Regions from separate parts of the Alicyclobacillus sp. SO9 genome, predicted to be linked through region 2. Evidence: riboswitches for the same ligand, from Rfam matches in the RefSeq annotation. Region 2 holds a riboswitch; the other holds the start of a gene.
What was found. A riboswitch is a leader RNA that binds a small molecule or an ion and turns the genes downstream of it on or off. The one in region 2 is predicted to bind thiamine pyrophosphate.
Positions count from the first base shown of each region.

Region 1: linked by a shared signal. The riboswitch ahead of GI364_RS07150 (ECF transporter S component) and the one ahead of tenA (thiaminase II) in region 2 are both predicted to bind thiamine pyrophosphate.

Region 1 covers NZ_CP066339.1:1,582,657-1,597,537, forward strand. Annotated here, with positions in the region: gene hisI (phosphoribosyl-AMP cyclohydrolase) at 1-929, shown strand, start outside; gene GI364_RS07115 (DUF4097 family beta strand repeat-containing protein) at 959-1,834, opposite strand; gene GI364_RS07120 (HAAS signaling domain-containing protein) at 1,836-2,414, opposite strand; gene GI364_RS07125 (PadR family transcriptional regulator) at 2,407-2,730, opposite strand; gene GI364_RS07130 (hypothetical protein) at 3,027-3,656, shown strand; gene GI364_RS07135 (DinB family protein) at 3,976-4,440, shown strand; gene GI364_RS07140 (hypothetical protein) at 6,362-7,006, opposite strand; gene GI364_RS07145 (LysE/ArgO family amino acid transporter) at 7,067-7,693, opposite strand; TPP riboswitch at 8,263-8,365, shown strand; gene GI364_RS07150 (ECF transporter S component) at 8,424-9,026, shown strand; gene GI364_RS07155 (ATP-binding cassette domain-containing protein) at 9,036-11,489, shown strand; gene GI364_RS07160 (hypothetical protein) at 11,581-11,829, shown strand; gene tkt (transketolase) at 12,351-14,336, shown strand; gene GI364_RS07170 (SDR family oxidoreductase) at 14,505-14,881, opposite strand, start outside.
Region 2 covers NZ_CP066339.1:4,893,764-4,908,644, reverse strand. Annotated here, with positions in the region: gene GI364_RS22935 (DUF3238 domain-containing protein) at 1-412, opposite strand, end outside; gene GI364_RS22930 (PadR family transcriptional regulator) at 1,952-2,272, shown strand; gene GI364_RS22925 (hypothetical protein) at 2,272-3,153, shown strand; gene GI364_RS22920 (AAA family ATPase) at 3,120-5,930, opposite strand; gene GI364_RS22915 (hypothetical protein) at 5,932-7,278, opposite strand; TPP riboswitch at 7,404-7,503, shown strand; gene tenA (thiaminase II) at 7,577-8,266, shown strand; gene thiM (hydroxyethylthiazole kinase) at 8,404-9,243, shown strand; gene GI364_RS22900 (thiamine phosphate synthase) at 9,286-10,008, shown strand; gene GI364_RS22895 (hypothetical protein) at 10,544-10,756, shown strand; gene GI364_RS22890 (hypothetical protein) at 10,888-11,244, shown strand; gene GI364_RS22885 (YcxB family protein) at 11,384-11,857, shown strand; gene GI364_RS22880 (ATP-binding cassette domain-containing protein) at 11,854-12,282, opposite strand; gene GI364_RS22875 (hypothetical protein) at 12,471-12,752, opposite strand; gene GI364_RS22870 (sigma-70 family RNA polymerase sigma factor) at 13,452-13,856, shown strand; gene GI364_RS22865 (helix-turn-helix domain-containing protein) at 13,857-14,060, shown strand; gene GI364_RS22860 (class I SAM-dependent methyltransferase) at 14,099-14,806, opposite strand.

The DNA of each region.
Region 1 (14,881 bases), 1.9 Mb from region 2:
CTGCGTCGTTGAATGAGGTCCGGTATGACAAACATACGGGTCTCGTGCCAGTGGTGGTGCAAGACATTGCAAGCCGGCAGGTTCTGATGACAGCCTATGCCAACCGCGAAGCCTTAAAGCGGACCTATGGAACAGGCCAGGCCTGGTTTTGGAGCCGATCACGGCAGTCGTATTGGCGTAAAGGAGAAACGTCAGGCAATGTGTTGCATGTTCGTGAAATCCGGCTTGACTGTGACGGTGATACGGTGCTCTTCCTGGTGGACGTCGCGGGGCCAGCGTGTCATACAGGCAATACCAGCTGCTTTTATCGGAATATGACCTATCAAGGGGGCAATCCTGGATACGGTGCCGAGTTTGCTGGAGATGATACCGGCATCGTCATGGAAGAAGCCTACATAATTGAAGAGTTGGATGGCTTTGAACGAGGCGAAAACACCCCCGTGTCTGATAGCGTTCAGAACAGGTCAAGCTTTGGCGGCTCTGAACAAGGCAACGCCGACGACACTACACCAGGCAGCTTGGAAACAGGAACTCCGGAAAAACTGGTTTCTGAACCTTTTTACGCCAGCGTCTTGCAGCAACTATGGACAGTACTGGCGGAGCGGTACGAGAACCGTCCTCAGGGTTCCTATACCACTTTCTTGTTTGAACACGGTATGGACAAAATTGCAAAGAAGGTTGGAGAAGAAGCCACAGAGGTGGTCATTGCTGGTAAAAACGCAGCTGCGTTCAGTGAAGCGAAGGCACACGGTGCAGGCAGTCCGGATGCCATTGATGCCGGAAGCGCAGGAGCGGATGGGGTGCGAAATGCAAAGGCAGAGTTGGCTCAGGAGAGTGCTGATCTGATGTATCACCTGTTAGTTCTGTGGAAACAAGCCGGCATCTCCCCTGATGACGTGTTCAGGGTGTTACAGGACAGGACCAGGTAACAATCTCATATGAGAGTTCTGTCTGCCTGTTATTCTAAGCTTACACTGCCTAAATCTGACGAAGCATGAATGGTCGGCCCGCCTTGTCCGATGGTTCCTTGCAGATGGCGTTTGCTCTGCTCTGCATAATTGACCCCAGGCAGTCCGACGTTGACAGCGCCGAGAGATGTGCTCAGGTCAAAGGAGAGGTTCTTGGGGTCCTTATCACTGCTGATGGAAACTGCTCCAGTATTCGTACTGGCATCAATGTTGTCTGTTAAGGTTTTTTCCTGTACATTGACCGCACCTGTGTTGGCGGTCAAGTGCAGCGGACCCGTAACATTCGTCACAGCGACTTTACCGACGTTGGAAGTCGCTGTTACCGCAGAGTGCAGGTTTTTTACATCTATTTTCCCCGTGCTTACGTGCACCGTCATCTGCTTTGAATTTACTTTCTCTATCGATATGCTGCCAACGTTTGCGTGCACATCCAGATTGTCATACAGGTGTTGAGGTACGGAGACATCCAGTTTAAGATTGATGTTTTGGCCAATGCCTGACGTGTTTGGTTCCTTCAGTCTAATCTGCAAAGTCTGCCCTGTGAGTTTGGATGTTAGTTGTAGTTCGCTGTCAGGTATCGTCGTGGATCCGCTTAGGGTTACAGTCGCCTTTTGGGTATTGGCGGGATAGAGGCGGATGGCAGCTATACTGGCATCCACGGTAACGGATTTGGCATTCCCTGCATCTACCGTCTGTTGCTTCTGAACCGAATGTCCACTCAAGTTGTGTCCGATAATAGACAAGCCGGAACTATCATTGATGGAAAAGGAAAAGCCGGAAGTATGTCCCGTTGCCGCCATGACGCCAAGTCCGAGGCCGCCAATTGCGATGAGAGCAGCACCTGCAATGGCAATTTGCTTTAACATTTTAGTTTCCTCCTTTAATCACTCGAAGATTGAACTTTAGATACGTCACAAACAGTATTCCGAACCACTTTGCCAAGAGAATAGTGCCTGCCAGAAAAACCAGGCCTAGACCTTCGAGCAGCAGCAGGGTAAAGACGGACACAGTTGTCGACACAGAGGAAAAAAGTCCAAAAGGGAGAATGAGGTGGAGAAACGTAATTCCGAAAATAATCTTTATCGGCAGCAGAATGAAACTGATTGAAACTGCAAAAAACGCAATTAAGATTCCAACCGCGGCAAAAAAAGGCCCTGAAACGAAAACCAAATTGAAAAAGCCAAGGCTGATGGTTGCAAGCACAGCTCTGGTCACATTTGTGACACTGGCCGTTTCGTCTGCTTGCTGAACGTAATAATCTGCCATTAATTCTTTTGCAATCGATCGCGGTGAACCGAGTCCACGGACTGCCTCTTCTTCACTGACTCCTTTCTCCATTGCAACTCGAATGTGCTCCTCGTAGTCGTAAAGCATGTCCCGTCGATCGCGCTCCGGGATTCTTTGCAATAGACTGTCGAGACGCCGGAGAAACTCATCCTTACCCATCTACGTTTTCCCCCTTGATGATGTTGTCTACAGCTGCCGCAAACTCAGCCCAATCTGTCACTAACTGCTGCATGTATCTTTTTCCATCATCTGTTAGATGATAGTATTTTCGAGGCGGTCCTTCCGTTGACTCCTTAAGATAGGTCGTGAAATACCCGTCCTTCGTAAGACGTCTCAGCAATGGATATACGGTACCTTCTGCAATGAAAAGACTGTCTGAAATCGTATGCACAAGCTCGTAACCGTAACGGTCTTGGTTTGACGTGACGACAAGCACACAGAGTTCCAGGACACCCTTTTTAAATTGAATGTTGATTGTAATCACCTCATGCACTGGTACGTTATTCCATGTATTCAGCTATAAGATATCACTCAGTACTGATTAATGCAAGGTACTGAAATGCTGTGTGGGTGTTTGTGCAACATAGAGACAACGACTGTTCAAATTCACCTACTGCCCAATTGCTGCGAACGTGGTATTATCAGGACGCAGAGTATGAAGGAAAGTTATTAAACTTACAGAAGTAAATTTAGGAAAACAAGGTGTAGGAAATCAGAGTTTAGGAAATTGAGTTCAGGAAATCAAGGTGGCAAACTACTGGAGGCACTGTTGTGAAACGAACTATGTCTTTTTACTTATGGATTGTTATTATTTTGGGAGCGTTGGAGTTCCTCAGTGAACTTGTTTTGCAAGGGGTTCCGGGGGCGCTTCACAATACGTCTGTTGTGTTATATATTTTGGCTGGCGTCGCCACCTTCATGGTCGGTCGTAAAGCTCGTCAGGAGCGCGGTAATCCAATGGCAGCCGGAGCAGCGCTAGGCTCTGTGTTTGGCGTATTTGTTGGTGTTGCCCCATTCTTCATCCACGTGACTACAAAGGAACTCCAATCAAGGTTTCCACATTTGGGTGCTGCAAAACTCCAGCAAGGAGTCCAACTCGCAAATCAAGCATCGACACACATTGCCGGCCTTGTGACAAGTGTATTCATGCTGGCCATTATCGGTTTTATTATCAGCTTTATTGGCAGCGCCGTCACTGCAAGGCCGCCGGTCCAGGAAACGGACAAGCCGCAAGGGCAGAAAACAGCCAATGCGCAGGTTCAAGCGAAAGCAGAAGTGAAACAGGAAACAGAAGTGAAACAGGAAACAGAAGTGAAACAGGAAACAGAAGTGAAACAGGAAACAGAAGTGAAACAGGAAACAGAAGAAACAAGCGTGGAAAAAGAAGCAGAAGAAACATGATTTTGCTAGGATAGAGCCAGAAGCACAGGTAAAACAAGCAGCAGAAACATAAGAATAAAAGGGATCTGCTAGCAAGCATCAGAGTCGGAGTCAAGAAGGACACAAATCCCAACGAAGGACATGCAATCGCACACAAGTCACTCATCCACGAATCGAAAGACTGCTCAGGTGATGCTTGACCTTTGCATGCCGTTAGGTGCAAGATTAAATTAGAGTAACTGTTTTTAGGTTAGTCATTTGTCCAGCATGATTTCGTGCGTTTCATTTGTATTAACCATGTATGCTGGAACATCTCTTAATTTCTGAAGGAGGCGTATCATTGAGTAAAGCTGAGCAATTTGCAAATCAATGGATGATGCATCGATCTGTTCTTCTAGACATTCTTGATAGAGTAGACGACAAAAATTTTGACTTTCGTCCTTGGTCAAAGGCTATGACTTTAGGTGAATTAGCACAACATATTGCTGGAGCCGGTGCACTCTTTATCAACACCGCGAAAACGGGTCAATTCTCACGTCCTGAGGGTCAACCGGTAGTCACAAGCATGGCAGAACTGCGTCAGTTTCTGAAAGACAGCACTGACAGCGGCTACGCGACCATCAAAAGTATGACAGATGAAGAGTTTGACGGGCCCGTAACCTCGGAACATATCCTTCCGGATGGGACACCCGCATCGGTGTGGCTGTCAGCAATGAAAGACCACGAAGTGCATCATAAAGGTCAAATGTTTGTTTATGCGCGAATGACTGGCGTCGAGGAAATGCCAAACTTCGTCCAACACTAAAAACTCAACAAAGCATTAGCAGAATATAGCAGCAGGAGTATGCTTTGCTACGGATTTTTTGCATAGGTGCTCCGGTCAAATAGTATGCTGCCATATACAAACGGAACCTGCCGCGGAGTCAATTCGCAATTAGGCGGGTTCCTTTTTATATTCAAATTGCGTATCTAATGCGGTCTGGACGGTGCTGCCGGCTCGCTCCGAGAGTGGAATGAGACGCTGCCTGGACTGGCGTGAGGCAGTTAGTGATCGCAATGATCCTTAACGGGCGTTGGCCCAATCCGATTGTGATCGCAAAGATCCTTAATGCTCCGTGCCCGGGATATTAGTGATCGCAAAGCTCCCTAATGTGGGAGGCGGCAGAGTGGGGCGTAGGTGATAGGGAGCAACGGGATCCCTATTCTGGACGGCTACTGGGGATAGGGATCGAATCGATCACTATTCTTTGCCGAGCGTTGGGATAGGGAGCAAAAGGATCCTTAACCAATTGGCGCTGTGAAGAACGGAGCCCCGCTGAGAGCCTGCACCGGCTCCACTGCGCATCGAATTGGATGTAACAGTATGTAATGTTAATACATTCCGCTTGTGTTTGGTTAAATCTTCTTGATCCCGCTCCCCTCACTGGCTGCCAGTATTGGCGTGAGGCAGTTAGTGATCGCAATGATCCCTAACGGGTGTTGGCCCAATTCGATTGTGATCGCAAAGCTCCCTAATGCTCCGTGCCCGGGACATTAGTGATCGCAAAGCTCCCTAATGTGGGAGGCGGCAGAGTGGGGCGTAGTTGATAGGGAGCAACGGGCTCCCTATTCTGGACGGCTACTGGGGATAGGGATCAAAAGGATCCTTAACCAACTGGCACTACAAAGGCCCGAGCCCCGCTGAGAGCCTGCACCGGCTCCGCTGCGCATCCAACTGGATTAAACAGTATTTAATGTTAATAGATTCCGATTGTGTTTGGTTAAATCTTGTTGATCCCGCTGCCGTCGCAGGCTGTCTGGATTGGCGTGAGGCAGTTAGTGATCGCAAAGCTCCCTAACGGGTGTTGGCCCAATTCGATTGTGATCGCAAAGATCCTTAATGCTCCGTGCCCGGGATATTAGTGATCGCAAAGCTCCCTAATGTGGGAGGCGGCAGAGTGGGGCGTAGTTGATAGGGAGCAACGGGATCCCTATTCTGGACGGCTACTGGGGATAGGGATCGAATCGATCACTATTCTGTGACGAGGGTTGGGATAGGGAGCAAAAGGATCCTTAACCAACTGGCGCTGCGAAGAACGGAGCCCCGCTGAGAGCCTGCACCGGCTCCGCTGCGCATCCAACTGGATGCACCAGTATTTAATGGTAAGCAACGCCGCTTGTGTTTTGTTAAATCTTGTTGATCCCGCTGCCGTCGCAGGCTATCTGGATTGGCGTGAGGCAGTTAGTGATCGCAAAGCTCCTTAACGGGCGTTGGCCCAATCCGATTGTGATCGCAAAGCTCCCTAATGTGGGAGGCGGCAGAGTGGGGCGTAGTTGATAGGGAGCAACGGGATCCCTATTCTGGACGGCTACTGGGGATAGGGATCGAATCGATCCCTATTCTGTGACGAGGGTTGGGATAGGGAGCAAAAGGATCCTTAACCAACTGGCGCTACAAAGGCGCGAGCCCCGCTGAGAGCCTGCACCGACCCGCTGCGCATCGAATTGGATGTAACAGTATGTTATGTTAATACATTCCGCTTATGTTTTGTTAAATCTTGTTGATCCCGCTGCCGTCGCAGGCTATCTGGATTGGCGTGAGGCAGTTAGTGATCGCAAAGATCCCTAATGTGGGAGGCGGCAGAAGGGAGCGCGGGAGATAGGGGGCAACGGGATCATGAACAAACGGGATGACGGAGAAACTCGTTTGCATGGTACTTTGAATCAGCGGTTTTGGGCAAGTTCATTCATCTCGGAACCTTCATCCAAGCAAGCCATTGCGGCGGCATCCCCGGCGCCCTTTTAGGTGGTGTTGGCAAATTGTTTGGACAAGTCGTATTTACTGCTAGTTGAAAATCACCTCTAAAATAATCTGTGTAAGTCTGGCCCTGACTGGTGTATTTTACAACCAACCCGGGAATCGTATAGAGCCCTGGGCTCGATGCTTCTACGGTAATCACAGGTTGATAGAATATCTTATTCAGTGGCAGTGTTATGGGTAATGACTGAATCGGGTACGATGAATGGTTCTCGACCCACTTGAGAGACCCTCCCAGAAATTCTGGTCCACCCTTCATAGTGCCCATTCCAATTTGTTTCAGACCGTGGGGCAACGCGGCTGGCTTGACAGAGGTAACAATCACGGACATGTTGCGAGTGTGTTTGTTGTTTATGGGAAACGGATCGGAGCCGAAGTACATTATTTGGTCAGGTTTACCCATGACGCATTCGGTCCAACCATTTGCTTTGGACATTCCTCCTGCAGCCATCGCAAGGGGTCCATCGGTAGTAATTGAACTTGCAAAGAAATTCACGTAGACGCCACATCCTAAAAAGATGAGGGCAATCACAAGACTTGGAACAAAATAGCGTTTTTTTAGCTTCTGCAACATCAAACTCCTTTACTAAATTCTCCTCATTCTTCTGCCTTCTGGTTGGATAACCCAGCTTTCCTACTTAAAAGAATAAACGACATATCCTAAGTATACTGCTGATAACCACATCATTGTGGCAGATATGCGATTCAAAACTCCGAACGAAGAACTTTTCAATACCACTTTTCCTACCGCATGACTCGCAATTGACAATCCAAAGAACCACAACCACGATACGGCGGCGCTGGCGACACCAAACGCAATTCGATTTTGCCACGTGGTGTACATCACCGCACTGCCGCCAATCACCGCAAGTGTATCGATAAGTGCGTGGGGATTTAACAGTGACACGGATGAAGTAAATCCAATTTGTCTTTTCGCCGTCCAGGCCGTCGAAGGCATCTTTCCGTTTTGCGGTTCCGCCTCTTTCCTCCAGGTGGACCATCCCATGTAGAGCAAAAATACGATGCCTATTGCACCAAATGTATACCGGAGCCATGTGATATGAAGGGCTACCGTTGAAACACCGAGGACTGCCAACCCGATGAGCAGTGTATCACAGATTGATGCAGTAACAACTGCTGGGAGTGAACTGGACCAGCGCCTGTGGAGGGCCCCCTGTGTAAGGATAAATCCATTTTGCATTCCAATCGGTAGAATAAGTCCGAGCGACAATACGAATCCATGGATAAAAGCGATAAGCAATCGTATCCCTCCCAACATCTTTGCTACTAACAGGCGCCCGACTAGCAGGTCGCTTGCTGGCATGTCTCCTACTAACACGTCGCTTACTCACAGGTCTCCTACTAACAGGTCTCCTACTAGCATCTTAAGCGAATGGTACAATCACCGTATACGAAAGTTTCGATATAACAAGGGATAACTTCAAATTGGATGCCGATGGAGGTTGTGGCATTGCGCAATGGAGCAGAAGCGAGATCAGGTAGAGTAACGAACCGACCCGGTGCGATTGGAATAGAGATCCCTCAGGTGCTTATCTGGCATCTGCCTATCTCCTCATCCCGAATAAGCGGCTGAAAAGTGCTTAAGGGCTCACAAACCATAGAAAATGGGCTCTGAACAGCAAATAAGCTCGTCTGAAGGGTTTATTTGCTCCGGTTGGGGTTCATTTCAGCGAATAAGCACCTCTCAGATCTCTATTTCTATGGCGATCCCGCTGGCGATCCCGCTGGCGATCCCGCTGCTCTCTATCACTTAGATTCCCACTCTTGAATCCGCGTGGAGGCGGTGCTACACTAACTATAAATCTAATAGCAAGGCGCTAGGGGTGCCCGCAGGGCTGAGAAGCAGAGAATGCTAACCCTTTCAGAACTCGATCTGGATAATACCAGCGGGAGGAAGTGCCGTCGAACTTGTTCGATCGAGACTCTTTATGCGCCTGCGTAAAGAGTTTTTTTAATGGGAGGAATCATAGATGGAAAATGGAAGTGTGCAGACGAGCAGCAAAGGATGGGTCGATTGGAAGTTGAGGGACATTGTGGTAACTGCGATTATTGCGGTTATCGGCGGAGCCGTTTACATGGGCTGGGATTACCTTACAAACTTGTTTCTTGGGGCACTTGGGCCAACGGGCCAGGGGATTTTCAATGGTGTATGGTGGATCGCGGCGGCTTTAACGGGATACATTTTGCGCCGTCCTGGCGCAGCGTTTCTGGGAGGGCTGCTAAGTGCGGTGGTCGAATTCGCGCTTGGGAGTCCGTATGGAGCGAGCGCGATTATATCCGGACTTGTTCAAGGCGGCGGAGCAGAAGTCGGATTCATGCTGACTGGCTACCGCAAATGGAATGTTTGGTCGGCAATTCTGGCTGGCAGCATCGGTGGCGTCGGCAATATTCTTCAGTGGTGGTTTCAATACGGAGGAGACAAGGTGGCTGTTGGATCCGTTATTGGCTACAGCGTCACAACCATTCTCAGCGGTGCCATTGTTGCGGGCTTGTTTCCGAAATGGGTTGGTGACAGCCTAAACAAAGCCGGTGTACTGAGAAACTTTCCAATTGGGCGTCAATCGAGATTGTAGGGGTTCTTCATGAAAAATATAGATGAATTTATGAATTCGCAGGATGTGGATTCGCACCAGCCTTTGATTCAGCTTCACCAACTCAGTGTCACGTATGAAGATACTGCGCACAGTGTACTTTCCAACATCGATTTTGAACTGCGCGAAGGAGAGTCTGTACTGTTTCTCGGACCCAGTGGCTGCGGCAAAAGTACACTGGCAATGGTGTGCGCTGGATTAATCCCTGGAAGCATTGAAGCTGAAGTCACGGGGGAGGTCAACCTAGATGCGACGATTGCAGGGCCTGGCGGGGTTGGCTATGTATTTCAAGACCCCGACTCGCAGTTTTGCATGATCCAGGTTGATGATGAGATTGCCTTCGGGTTGGAGAATCTGCAGGTCAGTCCTCATCAGATGGGGGCACGCATCGAAGAGGCGTTGCATAGAGTTGGACTCAAGACCCCAAAGGTGTCACAGCATGCAAACTTCTCTGGCGGAATGAAGCAGAAACTTGCAATTGCATCTGCGCTGGCCATGAAATCAAAGCTTTTAATATTTGATGAACCGACGGCCAATCTCGATCCGTACGCATCACGAAAAGTGTTCGAAGAAATAGAGAGTTTGGCTGAAGCGGGAGAAACACTGGTTGTCATCGAGCACAAGTTTGACCGCTTGCTGGGGGTAATGGATAGAGTTGTTCTGTTTGAGCGGGATGGCACTATCTATCGTACTGGTCCGACAGAGCAAGTCATACAGGAAGAGTGGCAATGGATGATCGATACGGGGGTGGTCGCGCCTTGGAAATCGCCGCCTCTCATCTCCTCCAAACAGGGTGCAAGTGTTTTAACGCTCTCACATCAGAACACTGAGCTAGCCCTGAACACTGAGCCGGCCCTTAACACAATGGACGTACCGATGCCAAGCCCTGCAGCTTCTGCCGTTGAAATTGCATCCGGAACAGTGCGTTATGGGGACCAGACGGTGTGGGAAGACCTGAGTGTGCGTGTGCCGGCGGGATCGTTCACCGCAATTGTCGGACCGAACGGTGCGGGAAAGTCCACTTTACTCCAGTCCATCGCCGGTCTGCAAAACCTGAGTGCAGGCAGCCTTTCTGTTCTGGGAAAGAGCCTTAAAGAGTGGCGAAAATCGGGTTTGGCTAAGAGTGTCTCCTTCTGCTTTCAGAATCCGGAATTTCAGTTTATTTTTGAGCGCGTCGCTGACGAATTGTCCAATCAGGTTGTCACAGGGCCGCTGCCCGCGTCTACTTCCGAACTTTTGCAGCAGTTTGGTTTGGCAGGATATGAAGAGCATAGTCCATTTGGGCTGAGTCAGGGCCAAAAAAGACGTCTTAGTGTTGCTTCAATGCTGCGGGAGCAACACGAACTGTACCTGCTGGATGAACCCACGTTTGGGCAGGATGCACATACACAACAAGTGATTATGGAGCGTATGAAAGAATTGCACCAGTCCGGCAAGACTATCATCATGACTACACATGATATGGACCTTGTGAACCGCTATGCCAGTCATGTGTTGGTGCTAAGCGGTGGAGAACAACAGTTCTTTGGAAGCCCAAGTGAACTGTGGTCTCACACAGATTTGGTTCAATCAGCTCATCTCTTGGCGGACGTAAGGACGGATGCAGAACCGCAGGGCGGCTCCGAGCAGGGGCACAAGACACATACGGACCAAGACTTTTATGCGGGAAGTGTCCACAGAGACGCTTTAGAGCCGCTTACACAGCACAAGTGGAAGCTGAATCCTGTGTGGAAACTGGGTGCGGTATTGTTATTTGCTCTTGTGGCCATGTTTTCAAATACACTCTACCAGTCGCTCTCACTGTTTGGGTTGTCAATCCTGGTGATGTTGTGGTTTGGCCGCATGAATCCATGGAAAATAGTGAAGAGGTTCTCGCCGTTTCTCATTTTCTATATTTTCTACCTGTTTACATTTGTCGCGTACTCACGGGTACCTGCAGGTGACAGTAGTGTCCACTTTCTTTGGATGAATTTCAGTATGCACGGTCTGTACAACGGCGGAGTACTAGCTTTTCGAATGCTCAGTGCCGTTGGAGCAGCTATTTTCTTGCTTTCCACGACGTCGATGACAGATATGGTCGTGAGCTTGTGTCAAGATGCAAGAGTGGCACCGAAATTCAGCTATGGCGTTCTTGCTGGACTGCGACTCGTGCCGCTGTTTCAAAATGAGTGGGTGAAACTCAGACAGGCGCGGCAACTCCGCGGACGAGATGCTGGCCGGGCATGGATGCGGCCAGTCACTTATGCCATCCCCCTGCTGAGCCAGGCAATTCGGATGAGTGAGCGTGTTGCGGTTGCCATGGAGGCGAGGGGGTTGGTTGCGGAAGCGGCACGCAGTCCCCAGCAGCGGACTTATTATCGCCACGTTCAGAGGAGTTGGCGCGATCCCTTTTTTACTGTGTTTCTCAATTTGCTGTCCGTTATTTTCCTGCTGACAATCAAATAAAAACTCTAGACTACCATAGGACGAACGTGTCGCTGCATAAGTAAAGAGTATGGTGCGGTCAGACGCAGAAAGACAAGAGGGAGGGGATGAAATGCCAGCTTTTGTGTGGATTGGTGTAAATAACTGTAACACGCCGCAGGAAAATGCAGGTGTATTTATTGGGCAGATTAACAATGGCGGCTGGGATGCGAACATGAAATTCCAGGCTGCGAAAACTGGTAACTTTGGTTTTTTCTCAATTAACAACAGCTTGTGGAACTGGATGTCGGACAATATGGAATTTATTGACGGCGTGATCAACGACCAAGACCTGAAGCCAACGTTTGACGGCAATGTCTGATGTAAGTGTTTGATGTACCGTTTAATGTAATGTCTAATTCAAGTCTTGGTTAGATTGTCACCTCAAAGTGGCTGGGAGAGTATGAAGTTTCGGCGGACAGTTGCCCGATTTTGGTTCGGCTATGTTGTTGTCCCTGTTAACTCTAGCAATCTCGCATATAGTAATAATGCGTCTGCGGGAAACGGAAATTGAAAGCCCGCCACCGTACGTCCTCCTCCCGGATAGATTGCCTGCAGACGTATATGGCAGGATGAGCCCCGCCCCTCATCCTGCCTTTTTTGCTGTCAAAAGACGTTCGTCAGGCACCTTGGAAGATAGATTGCAGAAGTTATGCTTGGATAGGTTTCCAATATTAAAATCTTACTAACAAAGCATGGATATACCGATACAAAGCGACGAATCCTATGTGTACCACGCCTGTTGAAGTGTTATCATACGTAACAGATAGTGTAATCTAAAAAGGAGAGCAAAGGGCGGAGTTTTCATTCGCCGTTTGCAGAAAGAAGCAAGGGAGTGGAATTATGAGTTTTAGTGAGGTAGACCATCTATCCGTTAATACCATCAGGACCCTTTCCATTGACGCGGTTGAAAAGGCGAACTCTGGACATCCGGGCTTGCCCATGGGTTCTGCACCTATGGCGTATGTTTTGTGGACAAGGTTTTTGAATCAGCATCCAGAGCATTCGAATTGGAGTAACAGAGATCGCTTTGTGTTGTCGGCAGGCCACGGTTCAATGCTGCTGTACAGCCTCTTGCACTTGTTCGGTTATGACCTGTCTCTCGATGATTTGAAACAATTTCGGCAGTGGGGTTCAAAAACACCGGGTCATCCGGAATATGGACATACGCAGGGTGTTGAGGCGACAACAGGACCGTTGGGCCAAGGTATTGCGAATTCCGTAGGAATGGCCATGGCCGAAAAGTTTCTCTCAGCAAAATACAATAAGGACAGTTACTCACTGGTTAATCATTATACATATGCTCTGTGCGGTGACGGCGACTTGATGGAAGGCGTAGCTTCCGAAGCAGTCTCTCTGGCAGGGCATCTACAATTGGGTAAGTTGATTGTGTTGTACGACTCAAACGATATTTCATTGGACGGCCCCACAGACTGGTCCTTTACTGAAGATGTCAAAGCTCGGTTCACAGCTTGTGGTTGGGACGTATTGCGTGTAGAAGACGGCAACGACTTGGATGAGATTGAAGCTGCAATTGTCAAGGCCAAGGAGATGACCGAGAAACCCACGCTGATTGAGGTCAAGACGACGATTGGTTTCGGCGCTCCGAACAAGCAGGGAACCTCTAAGGCACATGGAAGTCCCCTGGGTGAAGAAGAAGCGAAACTGGCGAAAGAAACCTATAAGTGGTCTCACGAATCGTTTTTTGTACCTGATGAAGTCCAGAAGAACTTTGCTGAAATAAGAGACAGAAATCTTGAGACAGTGAAGGCGTGGGACAATGCATTTGAGGCCTATGGAAAAGAATATCCTGAGGAAGCTCAGGAGTTTGTGGATGCACTGCACGGCAGAGTAAATGTCAATTGGGCTGAAGAGTTGCCCGTCTTTACGGATAAGACAGCTACGCGCGATGCGTTCGGGAAGGTCATCAACGCCGTTGCACCATCCTTGCCAACGTTGTTGGGAGGGTCTGCTGACTTATCGGGATCGAACAAAACCTTGATTGCAGATGCGGAGCACTTTGGTCCAGAGAACTATGCAGGAGCCAATGTGTTCTACGGTGTGCGCGAGCACGCCATGGGAGCAGCCATGAATGGAATTTGTCTGCACGGCGGTGTCATACCGTACGCAGGTACGTTCCTCGTGTTCTCAGACTACCTGCGACCGTCAATTCGACTCGCAGCACTGATGAAACAGCCGGCTTTGTATGTATTCACACATGATTCCATTGCAGTAGGCGAAGACGGTCCCACACACGAACCGGTTGAGCAGGTCGCTGGGTTAAGGTCGATTCCGGGGTTGTTGGTTTTCCGACCGGCAGATGGCACAGAGACAGCGCAGGCGGTGCGTTATGCGCTTGAACACAGAGACCGGCCTGTTGCTTTGGCTTTAACACGACAAAAATTGCCTTCATTGCAAGAAGTGGCCAATCATGAAGGCGACTTTGGCAAAGGTGCATATGTGCTGTATGAATCGGGATCTGGAGACCCTTTGGTGTTGTTGGCGAGCGGTTCAGAAGTGAACCTCGTGTTGGATGCAGCTAAAAAGCTGGCAGAACAGGGTCAAGCAGTGCGCGTCGTAAACGTCACCTCTATGGAACTGTTTGATGAGCAAGATAAGTCATATCGGGAACAGGTTCTTCCACCTGCGATGACACGCAGACTAGCAGTGGAGATGGCGCACCCCATGCCGTGGTACAAATATGTGGGTCTTAATGGACGCGTACTCGGGATTGACAGATTCGGTGCGTCTGCGCCTGGAGATACGGTGGTTGCGAACTACGGCTTTACCGTCGAAAACGTCTTGAAAATTGCTGCTGAAATACAGTAGGGACGTCACCAGTAGGGAAGCCTAGGGCTGAAGACGGCGACATCAAAATCAATGCCATTCGGTTGTGGTACAGTGCAGGGAGCCCCGTGCTGTACCACACGTGCTTTTCGCATGTACCAAGCATTCATTCATCTTGAACCATTGGTCTCAACACAACTGCCAAGGTGATTAGCGGCCCAAGACGTATTTCTTAAGGAGTTTATCAACAGCTTTTGTTGGCAAAAGGGTTGTTGCAACGGGCATCAATTTTGAATCATAGGTCGCAGCGTACCGTGCCTTGGGATGCTCAGACTGCACAATGTCGCGGATGGTCTTAGCGATGACCAAAGGTTTTGCTCCGCCATCTGCCATTCGGTCGTTTTGGAATTTCGTGTAGCTGTGTTTGTACGGCGATGCCTCCACAGCCCAGTCTTCAATCGATGTGGATACGGTAGAACCAAAATTTGTCTCCACACTCCCCGGTGCCACCACTGATACTGTCACGCCAGCGTCAGCCAATTCAACGCGCATGGCGTCTGAGATGGCTTCTACGGCATGTTTGCTGG
Region 2 (14,881 bases):
CTTGGACCGTTGCATTTACCTCGTAGTCTACAGTTGGGGCATCAAGACGAAGCGGATTGCGGGCACTGGCCCTCATCACAAATGAGACCTCATGGATGCTCCACGACTCCTCTTTCACGACAATTCCGTCTGTAGCTGCTTTGCCCTCCTTCAAGTATTGACTACCGTCCGCCTCGGTCACCCTAAGTGTTGTGACTCCCGTATTTGCGAATGTGAACAATTTTCGCTTCATAAAATCCACTGTTACTTCCTGCTCAACGCGGGATCGACCCGTATTTACAGCATTTGCCGTAAACCACCGTCCGTCTGCCGCATATTCATGAATCTCTCTCGTTTCGGGAGTTTCTCTCGGCGGAAGCCAGTTCATTCCGCCAATAAACACGCTGGCCCTTATTTTCACAATTTCAGCCATTAAACTTGTCTCCTTTGTCACTTCGAGTGGTGATCCAACTCCGGCCAATGACTGCCACTCCTGAAAAGAGTCCTTCGAGGAGACTCTTGTTAGTTCCTGCAAAATCCCATCCAGCAGCGGGATCGGCAATAGAGATAAGCGGAAAAGTTCCCATTGTCCATTGCAACGGGCGTTGAGTGGGCAATTGGCAGCAAATGTACAGATGCGGGCGGCCGGGCCGTCGGATGTGTTCGTTGTCACGGTGGTTAGTGATCCTTTTGCTCCCTATTACGACACCCGCCAGAGGATAGTGATCGATGGGATCACTATCCCCAACAGGCCCTCTACAATAGGGATCCCGTTGCACCCTAACGCCCAGGCTCCCGCCCGACGCTCCCCAACTTAGTGTCCATTTATGACACTAATGCCTCGGGCCCGGTGGCAATAGGGATCTTTGCGCTCCCTATTCCATCGCCCCTCCGCGAATAGGGATCTTTCCGGACACTAATCGCCTCCCGACTCCCCGCGCACGCCCCCGTCCCGCCTGCCAGTAGCGGGATCGGCAATAGAGATAAGCGGAAAAGTTCCCATTGTCCATTGCAGCTGGCGTTGAGTGGGCAATTGGCAGCAAATGTACAGATGCGGGGCGGCCGGGCCGTCGGATGTGTTCGTTGTCACGGTGGTTAGTGATCCTTTTGCTCCCTATTACGACACCCGCCAGAGGATAGTGATCGATGGGATCACTATCCCCAACAGGCCCTCTACAATAGGGATCCCGTTGCACCCTAACGCCCAGGCTCCCGCCCGACGCTCCCCAACTTAGTGTCCATTTATGACACTAATGCCTCGGGCCCGGTGGCAATAGGGATCTTTGCGCTCCCTATTCCATCGCCCCTCCGCGAATAAGGATCTTTTCAGGCACTAATCGCCCCCGGCGCACGTCCCCGGCGCACGCCCCAGCCTCGCCTGCCAGCAGCGGGATCGGCAATAGAGATAAGCGGAAAAGTTCCCATTGTCCATTGCAGCTGGCGTTGAGTGGGCAATTGGCAGAAAATGTACAGATGCGGGGCGGCCGGGCCGTCGGATGTGTTCGTTGTCACGGTGGTTAGTGATCCTTTTGCTCCCTATTACGACACCCGCCAGAGGATAGTGATCGATGGGATCACTATCCCCAACAGGCCCTCTACAATAGGGATCCCGTTGCACCCTAACGCCCAGGCTCCCGCCCGACGCTCCCCAACTTAGTGTCCATTTATGACACTAATGCCTCGGGCCCGGTGGCATTAGGGATCTTTGCGATCCCTATTCCATCGCCCCTCCGCGAATAGGGATCTTTTCAGGCACTAATCGCCCCCGGCGCACGTCCCCGGCGCAAGCCCCCAGCCCGCCCAGCCCGCCCTGATCGGCCCCCTGGCCCTCCGAGGACCTTGACACCTGACCTAGTGTAGGTTAATATTCAGTTGCACTTAGTAATTAGTAATTAATACGTGCTGCTTAGTAAGTGGCGGTGCGGGTGCTGTAGCACGTGGAAGTGCAAACACAAGACGGTAGGTGAAGAGAATGAAATCGGGTGAATTGGGTCGCTTTGCAGATACATCGTTTTTAATTCTGTCTAGTTTGGCAAGCGGTCCGAAGCATGGATATGCCATGATGGAAGACATTCTAAAATTCAGCGGTACGCAATTGGAACCGGGGACACTGTACGGTGCTATCACCCGGCTGGAAAAGCGGGGATGGATCAGAGCGCTTGACTCTGAGGAACGGAGGAAACCTTACGAAATCACGAGCGATGGCGCAACGGCCTTGAAAAAACAGGTGGAGACTTTGGAACAGGTTTCATCGGTGGGCCGATCCCGCTTGCAAATCCTGGAGGGCTTTTAATGATGTGGATGCTAAAACTCTATCCACGCCAGTGGCGCAATCGGTATGAGGATGAAGTGACAGAAGTTCTGATGCAACACGATGTTACTGTTCGCACTGCCATCAGTCTGTTGTTCGGAGCGCTGGACGCGCATTTGAATTACGAGTATGAGAGTATACGAAACGGAGTGAACATGATGGTGGAGAAGCTGAAGCGCAGTACTGTCTTGGCATTCTGTGCGTTTATGATTTATGGTGTTGGTTTTAGTTTGTTGCAGCGGCTGCCTGATCCAACGAATACGTACCAAGCTGCCGCACAACAGTATCCGGCTTTCAATGTGCTGTACGACAGCAATTTCATTGTTGGCTGCATCGGGTTTTTCGTGTTTCTCGGGGTTGGCCTTCCGCTCACTTACGCGGCAGTAAAAAGGGCTTTCGTAAACCGCCAAAAAGAGGTGCTGCGGCCGTTCTCTGTTGCTGTCCTGTTTTTGCTGCTATTTGCAGCGGCAACGGGTACAGTTGCGCTTTGGCACCCACAAGTTCATGTGTACAGCTACTTGATTGGCTACTTGGTACTAACCGCAATGCTGCTCATCGGCGGGACCGTGGCGCAGGCCCTTGTGGTAAAGAGATCGGAATATAAAATGAAAGAATTGCAACTGCTCTTCATTCCCAAGGTTGTCATTCTCGCGGGTATGACGGCTTCTGTACTGCTGTCTGTTGGACTCATCGCGGCAGTGAAGCTGAATGCAGGACAACTGTTTCAGTCACAGGACGTGGGCTGGCCGATGGCCGTCATCGCCATAGTGCTCATGGCCATCGGAACGGGTCTGGGTTGGATTGCCATAAAAAGTGGTCGACTGACAGATCAAAGCCGGGGATCCATGGGTTCACTTTCATAAGCCATCGCCGCTAAGACACACTCGTGAATTCTGTCCACTCTGTCCAGTTTTAAAAAACGCTCGACACTCTCTATAGACAGCATAAATTCGTTCAAGGCGTTCCGCATTTTCTTCTTGGTGGAGCGCTTTTTTAATTTTTCGAGGTTTTCCGGCTCCAAATAATCCATGCCATAGATAATACGCAAATACTCACGTCCGCGAACTTTGATGGCAGGTTGAATCAATTCATCAGCCTTATTGCCATCGCGATGTGCAGAGGTTGCGATAAAATTGAGCGGCTTGAACACAAAGCCTTCGTGTCCTTCAGACGTGGTTTCCGCCCACCAGTCAATTATGTCAGCTTTCGCTTTTTCATCCGACATTTCGACCACACGGTATGGCGTGTCAATGACGAGATCACTCAGAGCTGCCAACCGCTGTGCTTGCTGCATATGCCATTCGTGGGTCTTGTCGAAGTGTGACGTCGAGTCGAAACCCAGTATGTGAAACGGGGCAATCTGAATGGCGTCAGGCTTGTCCAGGTTCCAACAGAAGTAGGTGAAGGCCCGTTGAAACCGGCGGGCGTTGTCCAGTTTTTGCTCAGCGGCAGCAATCTCCACATCAATTTGCCTGCCTTGCGGACCCTGCGGTCCTTTCGGCACTCCGAGCGATCCCTGCACGCCCTGTGGCCCATCCTGCAGATCCTGCTGTCTCTGCACTCCGTCCCTTCCACTGTCATCCAGACCAGCCCCTGCGTTCGGCGCCCTGTCTGACTGGTGTTTTTCCTTAAACTCCGAGAGCGACTGCAGGTGCTTCTCACGTGTATACAGTGCTGCGTCTGCAACAAGGCCGTACTGGTTTTCAATGAGATGAGCTGCTTTCAAGTTCCACGGCAGTATTTCCGCATCAAGCAGCAGTACATCCGTGTTCATTTCAGCGAAGTACGGTGCAAAATCCGCAACCAGTTTATGAACAATCCGCTGCTCATCTTCGTCATTGAAAAACTTAGCGTTCGTGCGAGTGAGAATAGTCCCCAGTGTAGCTCGGTTGATGTAGCGTTTCCCAATTTGTTCTGTGCGGAACAATGCGAGAACTGCCCGGCTTCCCATGTGTTTCTTCTCTACAATAAGGCGTTTCACGCCCAAGGATTCGAAGTAATCGAAGGCTTCCTGCGGATGTTCCAGATAGTCCTCCAACGTAGACGTCTTTGGCGGGGGAGACATGGTTGGCGGTATATAGAACATTTCTTCGATCCTTGCGCTGTGTGTGCTCACGGTCTCAATAGCAGACTTTACGTAATCCGGGTGAGCACGGAGTTTCTTCCACCTGGTAGCAACCTCGAAGCCTTCATTGTATTTCTGGATCAAAGGTACATCAAATCGGTTTTGGTAATACTGCAAAATTGGATTATCTTCATCCGGGACAAAACTCTGTGCAACCTTTTCCTGGACGATGTCCATCTCCGGGTAGCGGAGCATCGTCAGGTAATGGCCGCAGTAGCCGCCTTGGTCAATGTTGATGGTGTTGCCAACGACCTGTGCTTCAGGATGAGGGACATGTCCCCAAATAACCAGCACACCGTTGTGGTGGTTTTGGGTCCAATCGAGACGGTTGGGCTTCCCGTTCTCCAACAATCCATCTGTCGGTCCAAACCGGCAAAAATCGCGAACGGTCTCATCCTCTTTGCCCATCATGTCGTCGTGAATGCCCGCGTGGACAACCACAGCACGAACATGACCGTCATCCTCAATGACCAGGTGAGACGGCAAGGACTTTAAGAACTGAGCCCACTCCTTCTTTACTACGGCAGTCTTATCTGCTCCGTACTCCTGTTCGAACGCCTCCATCTCTTTCACAAACACTTCGTCACCATGTTTCATGGACACTTTTCTGCCTTCAAGCCAGCGCCATATTTTGTAGTTATGGTTGGAGTCGACAGCATACGCCAAGCCTGATTCGACGTGTTTCTTCATCATGTTTATCATCGCAATGGATGGATACTGCCCGTATTCGACGTTTTTTGCATCGACAGGTTCCGACCCGCGGCTGGTCTCATCGTTCAGATAAACCAGTTTCCGTCCGTCTGGGTGACGGTACAGTCCGTCTTCTCCCTGCACGTATCCAGCCTGTTTGATTAGGGCAATTCGTGATGCCAGCAAGCCGTGGCCGTCGCCCATCACGTCGAGGCCTGATGCCAGGTTTACATAGAGGCGGTTTGGCTGGATATGCAGGCTGGTGTGAGCAGCATCTGTCACGACGTAAATGTTCCGCACACCCAGTTGATTCATGTCTCGCTTTCGTTTTAGAAGCTGCTTCATTGCGCGAAACTGTTGTTTGAGCTTTTTTTCGCCCCGTGGGAACTGTCGCGTTGCGTCATACTTCAGGGCAGTTTCCAGCGGTGTGTTAAACACGACGACAGAGACAGGTATATGCTGTGTTTGAGCTATCTTCACATAGGATTCGATGTCCTCAAGGTACAGGCTGGTCGCGTCGATAACCGTGAGTTGCCCGTGCTTGGCACGAATGGCCACAGTTTGGTGCAGCAGCCAAAAGGCATCTTGTGACATGGCTTGAAACCTTTTGGCGGAGGTGGTTCGGGCGCGGTTGGGGTCGCCGTCATTTTCCCTAGTGCTTCTCGGGGCTTGAGCCTGAAAGGGTTCGTCGGATATAGCCAGCCTGAACTCGTCGCTGCTGCAGATTTGCGAAGGCGTAAAGTGTGACTTGGCAAAGTAGCTTTTGCCCGTGCTGGACGGCCCTGACAAGATGATGATTTCGTTATATTGAAAGTCCAATTCCATGTCAATTCACCTCCCTGATGAGAACGGCCATTTGTGTGGGCTGACCACAGTCACGGTCCATATCTCCAATTCCCTTAATTTCATAGGCGTATCCGGATTGTTCGCTGTGCATCCTTATCCAATCGTGAAATTCCTGTCGGCTCATTTCAAACCGGTGATCCCGATGCCTCAACTCACTCCCCATCCCATACACCTCGTTGTACTCCCGGTTGGGCGTCGAGAGCAGCAGAACGCGCGGGTGGTAAAAGGTCAGTAACAGATTCATCGTCTCATCTATCCGGCTGCGGTCAATGTGTTCGATGACTTCACACAAGAGAATGCACTCCTTGTCAACGAGCCGCTCGTCTCGGTAGAAGAGGGAGCTTTGCAGGATTTTCGGTTCCACCAGCACAGTGCCAGATCCATCCTTGTGCCATTCAGCCAGGCGGTAGTGTATGCTGGTGAGGGCTTGTTCGGCGGGATCGGTCGCGATGATTTCGGTTAAGTTCTGATTTTGCACAAGCAGGCGAAGCAGTTTGCCTTCGCCGGCCCCCATATCTACCACCTGCTGGACACCAAGCTTTTGAATTTCCCGCAAAAACGTTTCATAGCGAAGGTCGTTTAAGGCTGATTTGAGCGCCGAATCTGTCCCTTGCTGTGCGGCAGGCACCCCAAGTTGCTGAACTGTGCTTTCAATGAGATTGGCCTTATAACGCAGATATCGTTTCAGGATAAAGTCAAGCAAAGGGTGGCTTTCAAGCCATCCGCTGCCATACCGGACGAGTTTTTCTACTTCATTCGTTGCAATGCGGTGGTGCTTGTAGTTGTCCATGACAGGAATTAAGACATACAGGTGCCTGAAGACAGAGACAATGTCCGTTTCCTTGGTAAGGGTCATGGCCATGACTTGACCGCTGTCTGACACAAATCCGTAATGTGATTGAATGTGCTCAATAGAAACTTCATATCCAAGGGGGGTCAGAAGTTCCTGCACCGTTTCGTCCGACAACTTGGTGGATACGGGGCCAAATTCGAGAGTGACGTTATAGAGCCTGTCGATGTTATCGTAGTCCGGACTCAGCACATGGCCAATACTGTTGCGAATGCTGGTGAGAAAAATGGTGGACAGAGAAAACTCCCTGTCGGTAATGTATTGCTCCAGCCCTCTATAGCCGCTGTCTTGTGTCATCGCCAGTCCATTGGCATGAAAAGCAACAAAGCCTTTTACAAACGCATCGGTATATTCAATGAATTTAAATTCAACGATTCCAAATTCTGTATCCCGATGATAAGGATGGTCAGGATGTTTCCCAAAAAAGTAGGATACGAGGTCGGCTTTCTCACCTTGAATGCTAAAAGTGATTTGCATGAGATGTCCCTTTCATACAACGTATTATCACCACTATAGTCTATTTTGGGATTCACTCAAACTTTCTATGGTATGCCAGACGTGTCGTCTATGATATATTAATTGTGACTGAACATTATTGAATATGGAGCCACTAGGGGAGCAGTAGCTGAGACAAGGAGGTATCCTTGAACCCTCGTACCTGACCTGGATAATACCAGCGGAGGAAAGTGGCGGCGTACACCAAAGAGATCGTCATGGGTTTCTTTGATGTTCGACCTCCCCGAAGCGGCCTCCACCACAAAAGGAGGCTATTCTTATGTCGTATTCTAACTATCTTCGCCAAGAAGAACAGTCCATTTTTCGCGAAATCTATCAACACCCCTTTGTGCAGGGGATTGCTGACGGAAAACTCCCGCAAAATTCAATAATTCATTACGTACAACAGGACACGCAGTATTTAGATACGTATTGTAGAGTCTATGGCCTGGCTTTAGCCAAATCACGCACTCCACACCAACTGCGTCTGTTTTTCAACCGCATTGGAGTTCTCCTGGAAGGTGAGACCATCCCTCATCAAAACCTCTGTACAGCAGCTGGTGTTGTCCATTCGGAAATTACCCGCCGTCCTGTTGAATTAGCCCCAACCGCATATCATTACTCGAATCACCTGCTGTCTATTGCACAGACAGGTACTCTTGGGGAGATCGTTGCCGCGGTTCTTCCATGCCACCAAGTCTATGTGGATATTGCTCAACGGATGATGCGGGATATTCGTCCAACCGAAGACCATCCTTTCTACCAGTGGCTCACGTTCTATTCCAGTGAATCTATGGTATCCGGATTGTCGGTATTAACTTCCTTAGTTGATGAACTTGCCGAGTCAGCAGATGAGACGTATCTCTGTGCGATGCAATCTGCCTATAGGAAGAGTTGTTGGCTTGAATATGCATTCTTTGATATGGCATTTCAAGTTGAAGATTGGGCGCTTCGAAGGACAAGTCAGTAAACGCCGCAAGAAATGACTCACTCTTTATTTATCTGAGTGCGTATCTGTTTGTTTATCGCATCGGCAGTTGTGGTGTTAGTTGGATAGATATCTTGCTGGCGCCTTTTTAAAACTAGTATTTTGGGAGGAAGTTAAACATGGCAGCCGTCAATAAGGACAATATCAAAAGCCAGATAATTCAAGCCGTTGAGACTGTACGCCGGACAAATCCCATGACGGGGTCCATAACAAACACTGTCACAATTAATTTTGTAGCCAATGCACAACTTGCCGTCGGAGGGTCCGCCGCTATGGTTTATTTGCCTGATGAAGGTGAACTTCTGGCAAATGCTGGAGGGGCTACTTACATTAACGTAGGGACTCTGTTTCCCATTTATGAAGAGACTCTGCCTCGTACAGCCAAAGCTTTGTACAATTCTGAGAAACCATGGGTGCTCGATCCGGTTGCCATAGGCATCGGCTCACTCAGAACAAAGCTGCTGCAACAGTTTCAATCTTACAAGCCAAGTGTCATCAGAGGCAATGCGTCAGAAATCATTGCGCTTGCTGGTCTATGGGGATTAGACGGGGGGAAAGAGTCTAATGTTCGCGGCGTCGATTCCACAGATTCAGTGAGTACAGCGAAAACAGCGGCTGTGGCACTAGCAAAATGGACAGGTGGGGCTGTGGCTGTATCCGGAGAAACAGACTTAGTCACAGATGGTTCCATAGTGGCGTTCTCTCTGGGAGGCTCTCACTTTATGGAGAAGATTACTGGTGCGGGCTGTTCATTGGGCGGAGTCGTCGCTGTCTATGCAACTGTTGCCTCGCCTTTTATTGCGGCACTTACAGGTACTGCGGTGTATAACCTTGCAGCGAGCCGAGCTGAATGTAAGGCGAACGCTCCGGCGAGTTTTCAAATAGCATTCCTTGATGAACTATATAAAGCCGCTGCAGAGGAGATTGCCGAGAATCCTTTGGAAATTGAAGAAGTCTAGGGAGTTTCGAAAATTAAGGGAGTTTAGGAGGGTCAAATCAAGATGAGGAAGCGCCTTGATATTTCTGCCTACTTTGTCGTGGGGCCCGAGAATACAAAGGGGCGTCCAGTTGCACCGATTGTCAGCGATGCCATTGAGGCCGGGTTTACATGTGTGCAAATCCGATCAAAAACAGCCTCAGCACGGGAACTGATAGAGCTAACCCGTGAGGTTGCCGACGTCATTGCGCAAACTGGCAAGTCGGACGAAGTCACGCTGCTTGTGGATGACAGACTTGATGTGGTTCTTGCCGCCAGAAGTAGCGGAATAAAAGTGGACGGCATTCATGTCGGGCAAACAGACATTCCGGTCGAAGTGTGTCGGGAGTACTTAGGAGCAGATGCTATCGTCGGGTTGTCAGCCAGAACCCATGAATTGCTTGAGTATATCAAAACGGCGGATGTAACTCACGTGGATTACTTTGGGGCGGGGCCGTTGCATGAAACAAAAACCAAACCGGACTGTGGACTTGATATAGACGGGAAAGTGGTTACCAGGAGCTTTGACGAAATTGCCGAGCTGGCTAGAATCAGTCCAATTCCTGTTGTCATCGGCGGCGGTGTTAAACTCGCTGATATCTCAGAGCTTGCCAAGACCGGCGTCAATGGTTTTTTCGTGGTGACTGCAGTGTCAGAGGCTGATGATCCAAAGTTGGAAGCCCGTAAACTGGTTGATGAATGGAAATCGCATCAGCACGAGGTGGAGACGCAAAAGTCTCAATTGTAAATTTGTCTAAAGGGGATCTCGTAATGACTGCGGGATCCCGTCGCGGATCAAGTCCTTGAGTGGAACATGCTGTCGTTTCGGATGAGTGGATTCGAGAACCTTTAGACGACGGTACGAAGAAGGGCGAAGGCATATTCCCGCTCAGAGCGTTCTATTTCATTGGATACACAGCGCCAAGACTGAAGTCTACACGCCAAAGTGATGGGCAGGTTTCCAGTAAACGCCTGTTTGTTCACCAACAGCCTCCAAGGATAATGTGTTACGATTATTCTTGAGTATTCCATTGGCTATGCCTGAATAAAATATGTTCCGTAAACGAAACTAAAAAGCGGTACGCGATATCGGTTGGTAGACATGCTGCTAACTGAGTGTCGGCGTATCTTCATGCTGTTTCCTCACGACATTCCGTCTGGTTGTCGTTATCAATACGTACAGTACGGCATCGAGAAGTGTCGCCAGTTGCTCTAAGTTTGTGAGTTTGCCTGAGGTCTAGTGCACAGTGGATTTTGTCATTCTTTATTGGAGGGTTTAAAACATGCACCAAAAGCTTTATATTCCAGCCCTGCTATTGGGGACGGTGTTCTTTTACGGTTGTGGTACATCCCATCAACATCAGAGCCAAAATCAGACTCAAGCTTCTGTAAAAAGGACAAGTATAGCCAGTCAAGTCAATCCTGGTTTTGGGCTGAACAGTCTCGTCATCCCGCACAAGTGGACCATTTCATATATGCGAGAAAATACCCTGTAGCCTCTGCCGCCAAAGGGACGGTGAAGCGGCTAAGTCAACATCCGGTGTCTGTGTATATAAAATTTACGCCCAATAAGGATGCGAATGGAGCTCAATCCTTATCTACAGACTCAAACAAGAAGATGTATCAGGTGCTGAAAAACCTTAACGTAAAGACATCTTCTCTCACATCCACACTACGAATTTGCAATGGCGGAGGGTACAAGAAAACCGCGCAACAAGGCCTGCAAGAGAGCATTAATAATGAAAAGGCCTCCTCTAAAGACTGGACCCAATCAGGGCATACAAACACCAAAAAGCAAGCTGTGAAGAAAATGACGGTAGACGGTGCGACAGTCAACGCACTCTTTGACACAGCAAAGCAAAGTTACAGCACGTTTGAATGGATTTCCAACAAACATCTATTTAAACTCACTTACTTGAACTCAGTCAACCTACCTTCAGCTCAGTCTGATATTGCTGTCTTGAATCAAAGCCAGCTAAGCTAACGAATGTGAAGCGAGCAGCATAGGAATTGGGCAGCAGGGACAAGAATTGGAAAGTGTGGGAACTGGGAAGTGTGGGAACTGAGGAGCGTTGAAACGAGGAAGCACTGGAACGAGAAGTGCCTGATGCGGGAGTGATTTTGTGAAGATTGACGTTTTATTGTCAGAGCGGGATGTTAAGGACTACGTATCATTAAAGATGAAGAGTAATCAAAAGTCGCGGGCAAAACGAGTCACTTTACTGGTTCTGTTCTTCATTATCGTATCCCTGATTTTTTGGCTGGAAAGCAGAAGTATCTTTCTAGTCGTTGTATTTGATGTCATCGTGGGTCTTTTCATTAGGTTTGCATGGAACCGATTTCTTAAAAAGGCGTACGGTCGCAGCAATCTTAAAGAGCCCCGAACAATAGAAATCCAATCAGAATTCATCTTGGTGACCACGAACAATGTAAAAACCTCAATAGAACTAAGCAAAGTGCGAGACGTTAATGAAACTGACAAATTTCTCATCATCGTTGTAGGGAATTCCCAGGAGTTGGTCATTCCGAAACGGGCTTTTAGTACCCAAGATGAGTATACAGAGTTTGTCAATGCGCTTCCAAAACCACATGACTAAGTCGAAACACTACTGAGCCCAACCGCTCTATCACAGGCATTCGCAACGACTTCATCATGTGTGACCACGATTATCGTTCGTCCATCCTGATGGAGTTGTTTCAAAATACGGATGACACCAGCACGGTTGTCAGCGTCAAGCGAACCTGTGGGCTCGTCTGCTAGAATTAAATCGCAAGGCTTTAGCAACAGGCGTGCCAGTGCTACCCTCTGTTGTTCCTCTCCAGATAACGTATAGATCTTTCTCGAAACATCAATATCCGGCAGTTCTACTTGCGCCAGTGCAGATTGTTTTAGGGCGAGTTTGTCGCGTTTGGCCGCCCGGTTATACATAAGAGAAATGTCCAGATTGTCATCCACTGTGGCGTCGTCAATCAGAGCATAGTTTTGAAAAACGTACCCAATGTGGTTGCGAAGTAAGGACATGGCCGCGCGATTTAAAAGACTATAACATATTTACAGATAATAATTTCCAGTCAATCAGCTTGTAAAGGTGAAAAAACTGGGTTCAGCAGGAGAGCCCATTCAGGCTAGCAGCAGTCCGCAGCAACTTGGATATTTTCGCGAAGCAACCCCTTAAATAGGTCCTGCTGAACCACTCTACTCATTGTCCATTAAGCTCCGGCAGCTGACAAAATTCCGCTGAGTACGTCCAGGGCCCCGACAACTTCCCCTCCGTACTCAATCACTAGTGCAACCATGACACCAATTGCTAACAAGGTTAGTACCTCCTGTGGCACTGCGCTGAGGTTATCCGTGCTTGAGTCTAGTGTCTCGGTGACCTGCATCTCCTCGAAGTTATACCAACCTAAAGCAGGGGTCGCTTGTCCGCTCCACCCAGTTAGGTTTGCACTGATGGAGACAGAAAAATCAATGCCATTAGAATTGAAACTCATGTTCCATGACTCGTTGACCTTGGCCCCAAAAATGACATACTCACTGCCAAAGACGGCGTTTTAGATTTGTGACCCTGTTCGCAATGGACGCAGAAATTCCATATTCAGACAGTGGGCTTTCTGATTCAAAGGTACTGCCTTGAAAATGGTAGATATACGTGTCATCCCACTCAATACCTGCGCCTGTATCGATATCGTGGGTGACCTGTGCATACCTTAGTGGTCAGCCCACCTCCTAAATCCTGCTTTGAGCACACAACATCAAATCGATTACTCATAACAACCATCCTTTGCATCTTATTGTTCAACGCTCTATGGCCGGGTTTGGCTGTCTTGCCTATCAACGCACAGAGGATTGAACAATAACAAGAAACACACAGAACAGCTTGTTTCACTCATAGGTGCTCATATTCGCTGCATGAGTCCAAGTAATTCTTCTATTGAAATCGCAGTGACATGCGTCGTGCAAGTCGGAAAGGAAATGCCATACGATACAAACTATCAATATAAAGCCGGCTGGGTAAAGCCCGCTGGCCGTGAGGGCGGGGCCGTGGTGTATCTGCGTGATCGGCATGGTGTTATTGATGAGTAAGACAGTTGATGAACGCTTGACGAAAATATGATGTCTGCGCTAGCGGATGTGCAGTGGAAATTTGAATCTACGTAATTGAAGGAAGAAAGGAAGTAGGAGAGGTCACTATGACACGGCAAAGGTATACGACTGGACAGGCGATTAATTGGTGTCTCAAAGTGATACATCGCGAAGCAATCAATGCCAAGCGTCGATACATTCGCTGGAGTCGTGACGCATTAGTCATAAATCGAACACTTGATGACGGTAGTGAATGGGGGGACTTATTAGCATGTCCAAAGTCTCAAAAGGACGAACGCAACAAGGACGTCATGTTGCTAATTGAGAATTTGCCTCCCAAGGAAAAAAGGGTAATCTACGGATTGTTTGTAAGAGGTCTAACACAGTCAGAGTTGTCGAAGAACCTGGATTTAAGCCAGCAAAGTGTGAGTCGCCTTAAAACAAGGGGCATAAAGAGACTTCGCGAAGCAATGAGTGAAAAAGCAATGAGTGAAAAAGCAATGAGTGGATAAATGGAGCCAGAATCGTTAAGTAATGACGAACTGTTGGCTAGAATTTATGACGGGGACAATCGAGCTATAGGAGAGCTAGTGAAGAGACTAGAAAAAGTCATCCGTTCAGAAGCATATTTAGGCGACAGTATCAATGAAGACGTAGCCCAGGACATCAGAGAGAAACTGATTATAGCCATCAGAGAGAATTTTACGGAAGACTAGAACGAAGGGCCTCAAGTTCTAGTCTTCCGTGTCATCTTTTACTTTTCACTGTGAATGCTGCGTCGCACCATTGACTCGTCCTTCGTAAGCCATACCTGCAATCCAATGCCTTGCTTGGCAATCTCATAATTGGAAAACTCCGTCTGCGCGATGAGGGCCTCAAAGCCTTCTCTTGTATACGCTCCACTCTTAAGAAAGGTCTTAAATGAAAACTTGACAAAGAGGCGATCAAAGCCTCTCATGCCTGACTGTTCCATCTCGTTGTTAATGTCCTCGTTTGTCGCATCGTGGTTCATGTCCAAAATCAATGCCCTACCATTTGGCTTGAGCACGCGGTACATTTCATTGAGCGAGGTGAGGGGATCTTTAAAATTCTTAAACGCGGTGGAACACACGACAAAGTCAAATGTACCGTCCTGTTGGGGGAGAGCGGACGCATTGCCTTGTTCGAAATTGACAGCGACATTCGCTTCTTGTGCATTTCGTTTTTCAATTTCAACAAAATCTGCACTGATTTCTATGCCACTGACAAGATAGCCGCGACGTGCCAGTTCAATGGAGAGATAACCGGGACCAGGAGCCACTTCCAGAACGGCAGAACCAGCATCCGTATGTGTCTCCACAAGGTCTGCATAGCGGTGCATTTCTTGAAGTCTCGACTTGCGGCTGTTCTTGTCATACCATTTCGCCATCGGGCCATAAATCCCCACATCTTTCTTCTTCCGTGCATTTTTCATGAGGGCCATAGGTCGTACCTCGACTTTCAATCGGAATTGTTGATCCAAATTGGTTGTGCTACAGTGGACTAAGACAGGAAACTA